DNA from 2 places in the Pseudomonas sp. GP01-A4 genome. Region 1 is predicted to be linked to the other one. Evidence: predicted binding sites of a transcription regulator. Region 1 holds the regulator's gene; the other holds the start of a gene.
The links. Region 1 encodes FliA, which starts transcription of late flagellar genes. Its sites were predicted from a motif close to CTAAAGTTTNNNNNNNNNNNGCCGNTAA; they were not measured.
Positions count from the first base shown of each region.

Region 2: a site for FliA is predicted at 2,145-2,172, ahead of flgM (flagellar biosynthesis anti-sigma factor FlgM). Genes of this name have one in related genera too.

Region 1 covers NZ_JBYSWF010000002.1:17,986-22,396, forward strand. Annotated here, with positions in the region: gene AC3WKX_RS01905 (chemotaxis protein CheA) at 1-819, opposite strand, end outside; gene AC3WKX_RS01910 (protein phosphatase CheZ) at 831-1,619, opposite strand; gene AC3WKX_RS01915 (chemotaxis response regulator CheY) at 1,638-2,012, opposite strand; gene fliA (RNA polymerase sigma factor FliA) at 2,183-2,923, opposite strand; gene fleN (flagellar synthesis regulator FleN) at 2,920-3,753, opposite strand; gene flhF (flagellar biosynthesis GTPase FlhF) at 3,874-4,411, opposite strand, start outside.
Region 2 covers NZ_JBYSWF010000002.1:219,301-223,711, reverse strand. Annotated here, with positions in the region: gene AC3WKX_RS03025 (MFS transporter) at 1-362, shown strand, start outside; gene AC3WKX_RS03020 (flagellar brake protein) at 423-1,172, opposite strand; gene flgN (flagellar protein FlgN) at 1,268-1,735, opposite strand; gene flgM (flagellar biosynthesis anti-sigma factor FlgM) at 1,784-2,107, opposite strand; gene flgA (flagellar basal body P-ring formation chaperone FlgA) at 2,250-3,014, opposite strand; gene AC3WKX_RS03000 (chemotaxis protein CheV) at 3,095-4,027, shown strand; gene cheR (protein-glutamate O-methyltransferase CheR) at 4,071-4,411, shown strand, end outside.

The sequences.
Region 1 (4,411 bases):
GGAGATCAGTCCATCGGCGGCCGGCGCAGCAGCGGGTGCCGCAGGCGCGGCGGCCGTTGCGGCGACTTCCGGCAGAGCCTCGGCGGCAAACGAGCCTTTGCCGTGCAACTGGTCCAGCAGCGCTTCAAATTCGTCGTCGGTGATTTCATTGCTGACGGGCGCCGCGGCTTCCGTTGGCGCTGGCGCTGCGGCCACCGCGTCCGGGGCAAACTGGCCCTTGCCGTGCAACTGGTCGAGCAACGACTCGAACTCGGCGTCGGTAATGTCTTCGGTGGTCGGCACCATGGCCGGCGCACTGGCTGCCGGCGCTTCGGCTTCGGCCTTGACGGCGTTCAGCGAGTCCAGCAGTTGTTCAAATTCGCTGTCGGTCACGTCGCCCGCAGGCTCGGCAACCGGCTCAGCCACCGCTTCCACCACGGGAGCGTTGGCCGCAGGTTCCGCCAGGCGCGCCAGGGCGGCCAGCAGTTCCGGCGTGGCGGCAGTGATCGGTGCGCGCTCGCGCACTTCACTGAACATGCCGTTGACCGCGTCCAGTGCTTCCAGGATCACGTCCATCAGTTCCGAGTCGACGTGCCGCTCACCCTTGCGCAGGATGTCGAACACGTTCTCGGCGATGTGACAGCACTCCACCAGCTCGTGGAGCTGGAGGAAGCCGGCGCCCCCTTTTACAGTATGAAAACCGCGAAAAATTGCATTGAGCAGGTTCGCATCATCCGGTCGGCTTTCCAGCTCGACCAGTTGTTCGGACAGTTGCTCTAAAATTTCGCCGGCCTCTACAAGGAAATCCTGAAGGATTTCTTCATCGGCGCCGAAGCTCATGGGTGTGCTCCTTAGAAGCCTAAACTGGACAGCAAATCGTCTACGTCGTCTTGCCCGGATACAACGTCTTCACGTTTATCGGCATGAATCTGCGGACCTTCACCCTTGGCGAGGTGTTTTTGTGGATCTTTTTCAGAAAGGATCGCTGCGCGGTCATGTTCGATGCCGGCAAACCGGTCGACCTGGCCCGCCATCAACACCAGTTTGAGCAGGTTGCTTTCCACTTCGGTGACCAGTTGGGTCACACGCTTGATCACCTGACCGGTGAGGTCCTGGTAATCCTGGGCCAGCAGAATGTCATTGAGGTTGCTGGAAACCGTGCGGTTTTCCTGCTCGCTGCGGGACAAAAAGCCCTCGACCCGACGCGCCAGCTCACGAAACTCCTCAGCGCCCACTTCCCGACGCATGAACCGGCCCCAGTCAGTGCTCAGGGCCTTGGCTTCACTGGCCATACCGTTGACCAGAGGCGTGGCGTTTTCCACCAGGTCCATGGTGCGGTTGGCCGCCGCCTCAGTCAGCCTGACCACGTAGGACAGGCGTTCGGTGGCATCCGTGATCTGCGAGATTTCCTCGGCCTGGGGCATGTGCGGGTCAATCTGAAAATTGACTATCGCACTGTGCAACTCACGGGTGAGCTTGCCCACTTCCTGGTACAGGCCGCGGTCACGGGTCTGGTTGAGCTCATGGATCAACTGCACCGCGTCGCCGAACTGGCCTCTTTCAAGGCTTTCGACGAGTTGATGAGCATGTTTTTTCAGGGTCGACTCAAAGTCGGCCTGCGATGATTCTTTATGCTCCATAGCTCCCCCGTGGCAGCATCAATGACCGATGCGTTCGAAGATCTTTTCGATCTTCTCTTTCAAGGCCAGTGCAGTGAATGGCTTGACCACGTAGCCGTTGACCCCGGCCTGGGCGGCTTCGATGATCTGTTCACGCTTGGCTTCAGCGGTCACCATCAGCACAGGCAGGCTGCGCAGTTTTTCATCGGCGCGCACGTGGCGCAGCAGATCGATACCGGTCATGCCCGGCATGTTCCAGTCCGTTACCAGAAAGTCGATGCTCCCGCTGTTGAGGATCGGAATCGCCGTAATACCGTCATCCGCCTCGACCGTGTTAGTGAACCCAAGGTCACGCAACAGGTTTTTTATGATCCGCCGCATCGTTGAGAAGTCATCAACGATGAGGATTTTCATGTTCTTGTCCAATTCGACCTCCAAGCAGTCTTAAACGCGCCCAGCACCTGGGCGCGCCATATCAATCAACAGGCGTTACACAAAAAGGACTACCGGGGGCGCACCACGGGCCAAGCCCGTCCGGGCGCAGGGCCTGGACGGTATCGTTCGCAGTGTCCCCACACTGCCTGTCAGCGCGCTCGCCACTCTCCCAAACGCCCCCGCAAGCGGGCCGCGCACTGGCTGTGTAACTGGCTGACCCGCGATTCGCTGACCCCCAGGACCTCACCGATTTCCTTGAGGTTCAGCTCTTCGTCGTAGTACAGCGCCAACACCAGTCGCTCACGCTCCGGCAAATTGGCTATCGCGTCCGCCAGCGCGCTCTGGAAGCGTTCATCTTCCAGGTCCCGTGACGGTTCGAGATGGGCACTCGCGCCGTCCTCGTGCAGCCCTTCATGTTCGCCGTCCTGTAAAAGGTCGTCGAAACTGAACAGCCGGCTGCCCAAGGTATCGTTCAAAATCCCGTAGTAATCGTCGAGACTCAATTGGAGTTCGGCCGCAACTTCATGATCTTTAGCGTCGCGACCGGTTTTTGCTTCAATTGAGCGAATTGCGTCACTCACCATCCGCGTATTGCGGTGCACTGATCGCGGCGCCCAATCACCTTTACGCACTTCATCGAGCATGGCCCCACGGATACGGATACCCGCGTATGTCTCGAAACTCGCGCCCTTGCTCGCGTCGTACTTGGTCGACACTTCAAGCAGGCCGATCATCCCGGCCTGGATCAAGTCCTCGACCTGCACGCTGGCAGGCAAGCGCGCCAGCAGGTGATAGGCAATGCGCTTGACCAGGGGCGCATAGCGCTCGATCAATTCGACTTGACTGTCACGTGCCGACTTCTTGTAAAGGTTGTAGCCGCTGGCTGTCATAGCACCGGTCCTGCGCTCGTCTGATGCACCAATCGCTCGACGAAAAACTCCAGATGCCCCCGGGGATTGGCGGGCAACGGCCAGGTATCGACCTTCTGGGCAATAGCCTTGAACGCCAATGCGCACTTCGAACGAGGGAACGCTTCATAGACCGCACGCTGCTTTTGCACGGCCTTGCGCACACACTCGTCGTAAGGAACTGCGCCAACGTATTGTAAGGCGACATCGAGGAAGCGATCCGTGACCTTGGTCAACTTGGCGAACAGATTCCGCCCTTCCTGCGGGCTTTGGGCCATGTTGGCCAGCACGCGGAAGCGGTTCATGCCGTAGTCGCGGTTGAGCAGTTTGATCAGGGCGTAGGCGTCGGTGATCGAGGTGGGTTCGTCGCACACCACCAGCAACACTTCCTGGGCTGCGCGCACGAAACTGACCACCGACTCGCCGATCCCGGCGGCGGTGTCGATCACCAGTACGTCGAGGTTGTCGCCAATGTCGCTGAACGCCTGAATCAGGCCGGCATGTTGCGCCGGACTCAGGTGCACCATGCTCTGGGTGCCGGAAGCGGCCGGCACGATGCGAATCCCGCCGGGGCCTTGCAACAGTACGTCGCGCAGCTCACAGCGGCCTTCAATCACATCGGCCAGGGTATGTTTGGGCGTCAGTCCCAGCAGAACGTCGACGTTCGCCAGCCCCAGGTCAGCATCCAGCAGCATGACGCGACGGCCAAGCTCTGCCAGGGCCAGGGACAAATTCACTGACACGTTAGTTTTCCCGACGCCACCTTTGCCGCCGGTCACCGCGATCACCTGTACGGGATGCATGCTGCCCATTTTATTTCTTTACCTTGTCTTGCTTAGACGCAGGCTACATAAGTTGGCCGCGCGAACTGCTGGCAGGCCATCGATGTAGATACTTTTCACTGTCATTTTTAAATAGAAAGCCATGATGCCTCAGCCAACTCGCTTGTTCGGGCTGTGGTAGAGGTCAGCAAACATGTCAGCCATCGCTTCCTCACTGGGTTCTTCCTGCATTTGCACGCTGACAGCCCGGCTGACCAACTGATGACGGCGCGGCAGATGCAGATCATCCGGGATCCGCGGCCCGTCGGTCAGGTAGGCGACCGGTAATTCATGACTGATTGCCAGGCTCAATACTTCGCCCAGGCTTGCCGTCTCATCCAGTTTAGTCAGGATGCAACCCGCCAGCCCGCAGCGCTTGTAGCTGTGGTAGGCGGCGGTCAATACCTGCTTCTGGCTGGTAGTGGCAAGCACCAAATAGTTTCTGGATTTGATCCCGCGCCCGGCCAGGCTTTCCAGCTGCATGCGCAGGGCCGGGTCGCTGGCTTGCAGGCCGGCGGTGTCGATCAGCACCACGCGCTTGCGCAGCAATGGGTCGAGGGCGTTGGCCAGGGACTGGCCCGGGTCGACGTGGGTCACCGGCACATTGAGGATGCGGCCCAGGGTCTTGAGTTGTTCCTGGGCGCCGATG
Region 2 (4,411 bases), 200 kb from region 1:
CGCTGTTGGCCGGTGTGGTGATGAAGCTGTTCGGCAGCCATATGCTGTATGCGTTTTTCAGCGTGTGTGCATTGATCCTGGTGTGGCGCATCCGGCCCAAGGCGGTCACCAACCTGCATCAGGTGGACGACGCACCGCTGCATCACGTGGCGATGCCCGACAGCATGTCCAGTTCGCCCCTGGTAGCATGCCTCGATCCGCGAGTGGACGAACAGGTGGTGCAGGACCAGATGCAGACCGCCGTTGTGGATCCCGAGCCGGAAGTCGATCCCGAACTGGATCAGCCGGAGCCTGTCACCGAGCCACCAGAGCATCCGGACCCGGATGATCACCCCCATGACTTGAGCAGGGCGCGCCCCTGAAAGCAAAAACGGGCAGCCCCCTTGAGGGACTGCCCGTTTTTTTGTCGCGACCTTTATTGTTTAAAGGTCGTCGTCCTTGTCAAACCGCCGCGCTTCACGCTGCAGTTGATACACAAACCGCTCGACCTGACGCTGCACCAGCCCGCTCATGTTATGAAAACGTAGGCCGGCGAAGGTGGTGTTGATCCTTTCTTCGAAGTGCAGGTAACGCAGTTCTACCGAGGTGGTCATGCTGCCAAAGGGTAGCGCGGCGATAAATCGGTCGTAGACCTGGCCCAGTTGCAGGCGCTCGGAAATATCCCCTTCGAAGCGCAATTTGCAGCCGGTGGCGGAAATATCCAGCAACTTGCCGCTGATGGGGGCCTTGAGTTTGTCGCCGCCCAGTTCGACGCTCACCAGTTGCGCCAGCTTCAACGCCGCGCGGAAGGCGTTGCGACGCTGATGGTAAATCACCTCGCCAGGCATGCTGCCGCGGTAAATACGATGGCCGCCGGCTTCATCGAGGGTCAGGGTGCCGTTGCTTTCCCAGGCTACCCGCACCCCCTCGTGAAAACCTTCGATCCGGAAAGCTTCGCCATTCTCGAGGTAGCGTTCGCCGTCGCGCGGGACCATTTCGTCCAGGGCCAGTGTCTTGCTGTCCCGGTCGATTTCCACCAGGTAGCTTTGAAACCGCTGGTTGCGTTCATGGAAGGTGATGATCAGCGGATCATGGCTTTCTTGCAGCATCCGCAAGGTGCCAGCGATTTCCAGCGGCGTGGTGAGTACCTTGGGTGGCTGCGGAGCATCTTCCGCGTTAAGGGTGTTGAACACGGTTCTTCCATCTCCAGACAAAATACGACTACACGCAAGTGATGTCATTTTGCCAGTATGTGGCGCGACTTGGATAGGGCGCGCTCAAACTGGTTTCAGGCTTGGCTGCGGGTGCTTGGCTTGGCCAGGCGTGAGGTGGAGCCTTGAGCGTTGTAGAGAGCCGGAGGCTCGCCGCCGTGGAGGATACGCAACTGATTGGCGGTCGTGGCTTGCTGAAGCTGGATGGCCTGGCCGTTGAGGAGGTTGGTTTCCTGGCACAGGGTCAGCAACTGGTTGAGTTCTTTGCTCTGGGCCAGCAACTGGTCGCCCACCGTGGAGTGGCTGGCGAGTTGTTCCAGGCCCTTGTGGTCGGCCGTGAGGCCCAGGCTGATCAGAATCTGGCTGCGCTTCTTGCCGTGCTGTTCCAGCAGGACGATCAGCGATTGCTTGCGCGCCAGGATTTCTTCCAGCATGCGCATGTCCCGGCCGTACAGGGCCAGTGATTCTTCTCGAAGGAGCTCCAGCAGCTGCTGTGCGGGAGGCAGGTCTTCAATGATCAGTTGTAGCAAGTTTTCGTCGTGCATGGCTGGCCTTGGGGTTTAAGCGTCCAAAAGCCTGGCGCAGGCCTTTGCCTAGCGCTCGGCTTCGAAGTTAAGCAGTTTGCTGGCTACACGGTTGCTGTCGACCTTATAGCTGCCATCGGCAATCGCCTGTTTCAATTCGGCCACACGGGCTTTATTGACAACTGGCTGATCGCTCAGCGAGTCAGTGACCTTCTGCAACTGTTGAGCCTCATTGCTCAGGTGTACCGATTCCCCGCTTTGGCTCGCACCGGCCTGTTCTGTCTTGGCAGGCAGAGGCTGGGACTTGGCTTCAACGCTGTCTTTGGCACCGTTGGTGCGCGAAGAACCGGGCGTTGGCAGGGCGTTATTCAAACGACTGAAATCGATGACCATGTTAAAAAAACCTCTGGGTATTTGGACGCTTGCCATGTTTTCGGCCATACCCGGACAAACTTTAGGCTCGATTGACAATAAACCTATGCGCGATGCCGCTTTGCGCACAGTGTAGGAAAAGCTGGCGTCCGATGCCAGTGATCTATAAAGCCACCTCAACCTGCCCCGGCGCAGTCACCCGGGCCTTGATCACGCGGTTGGAATTCAGGTTCTTGACGCGAATCTGTTCACTCATGCCGCCGTTGGACAGGGCTTCCCCCGGCATTTTTACATTCAGGCCACCGCTGCTGGCGGAAATCACCACCTGGTCACCTTTGCGCACGACTTCGGCCTGCTCGAGATGGACCAGGGTAATCACCTGGTCAGCAACCATTGGTCGGGTAAGTTTCTGCCCGAGTGCCTGGTCAAGGGACGTGAGGTAGCTCTGGGTGATCATGCTGATGTCGCGCTCGCGCATCGCGACGTCATCATAACCAATGATTCCGGTACGTTTCAGCGGGCGCGTCACCACCACCACTTCGCGAAACAGTTTGACTTGGGCGGGCACGAACACCGTCCAGGGCGAGGCGCCTTCGCAGCGCACTTTCACGGTCACGCGCCCGATGGGCTGGGCGGGGCTTTCCAGGGAAGCTGTCAATTCTCTGTCGCACATGGGCATGCGCAGGCGCGGATCCAGCTGGTTGACCTGGATTTCGTAGCGGCCCGGTGTCTGCGTCGTGGCCAGATAATCTTCTACAGTGAACTCAAGAAAGCCTTGAGTGACGCCGATAAGCAGATCAGGCAAGGTGACGTTATCGGCGCGGGCCGGCTGGCCCGTAGCCAAGGCAAGCAACGCCATCGAGACGCAGAGCAATCTGCGGTACTGTGGGGATCGGAGGCGTCGGGAAACTGTCGTTTTGATGTCCATGGCCAATAAAAAAGCAAAGCTCGTGCCGTTTAGTGTTGGGTACGCGTCGTACCCCTAAGTTTTAGCGTAGGAGTCTGGGCATGGCCGGTGTAATGGATTCAGTGAACCAGCGCACACAGCTGGTGGGGCAGAATCGCCTGGAGTTGCTGTTGTTCCGTCTGGACGGCAAGCAGCTGTACGGGATTAATGTCTTCAAGGTTCGCGAAGTGTTGCAGTGTCCCAAGCTGACAATAATGCCCAAGTCCAGCCCGGTGGTTTGCGGTGTGGCCAACATTCGTGGCGCGACCATCCCGATTCTTGACCTGGCAATGGCCACCGGTTCGGCGGGATTGCAGGACCGCGAGAGCCCGTTCGTGATCATTACCGAGTACAACACCAAGACCCAGGGTTTCCTGGTGCGCTCGGTGGAGCGCATCGTCAACATGAACTGGGAAGAGATCCATCCGCCGCCCAAGGGCACCGGTCGCGATCACTACCTCACGGCGGTGACGCGGGTCGACAACCAGTTGGTGGAAATCATCGACGTGGAGAAAATCCTCGCCGAAGTGGCCCCGACCTCCGAGGCGATATCGGTGGGTGTGGTAGACGCCGAAACCGCGCACAAGGCGATCTCACTGCGGGTGCTGACGGTGGACGATTCTTCGGTTGCGCGCAAGCAGGTGTCCCGTTGCCTGCAGACCGTTGGGGTCGAAGTGGTCGCGCTCAATGACGGTCGCCAGGCCCTGGATTACCTGCGCAAGCTGGTGGATGAGGGCAAGAAGCCGGAAGAAGAATTCCTGATGATGATCTCCGACATCGAGATGCCGGAAATGGACGGCTACACCCTCACGGCCGAGATACGCAACGACCCACGCATGCAAAAACTACATATCATCCTGCATACTTCGTTGTCGGGTGTATTCAATCAGGCGATGGTCAAGAAGGTCGGTGCCGATGACTTCCTGGCCAAATTCCGCCCTGATGACCTGGCATCCCGGGTAGTCGACCGGATCAAGGCAGCAGATCACGGCTAGGGGCCTTTTCCCTGGCGGTCACACGATTTAAGAGGCGGTATCATTGTCTACGGGTAATTTGGATTTCGAACAGTTCCGGGTCTTCCTGGAAAAGGCCTGTGGCATATTGCTCGGTGAAAACAAGCAGTACCTGGTATCCAGCCGTCTCAACAAACTGATGGAGCAGCAAGGCATCAAGTCCCTCGGGGAGTTGGTGCAACGGATCCAGGGCCAGCCACGCAGCGGGCTCAAGGAGATGGTGGTCGACGCCATGACCACCAACGAAACCTTGTGGTTTCGCGATACCTATCCGTTTGAAGTGCTCAAGAACAAGGTGCTGCCCGAGGCGATCAAGGCCGCTCCCGGCCAGCGCCTGCGCATCTGGTCGGCGGCCTGTTCGTCGGG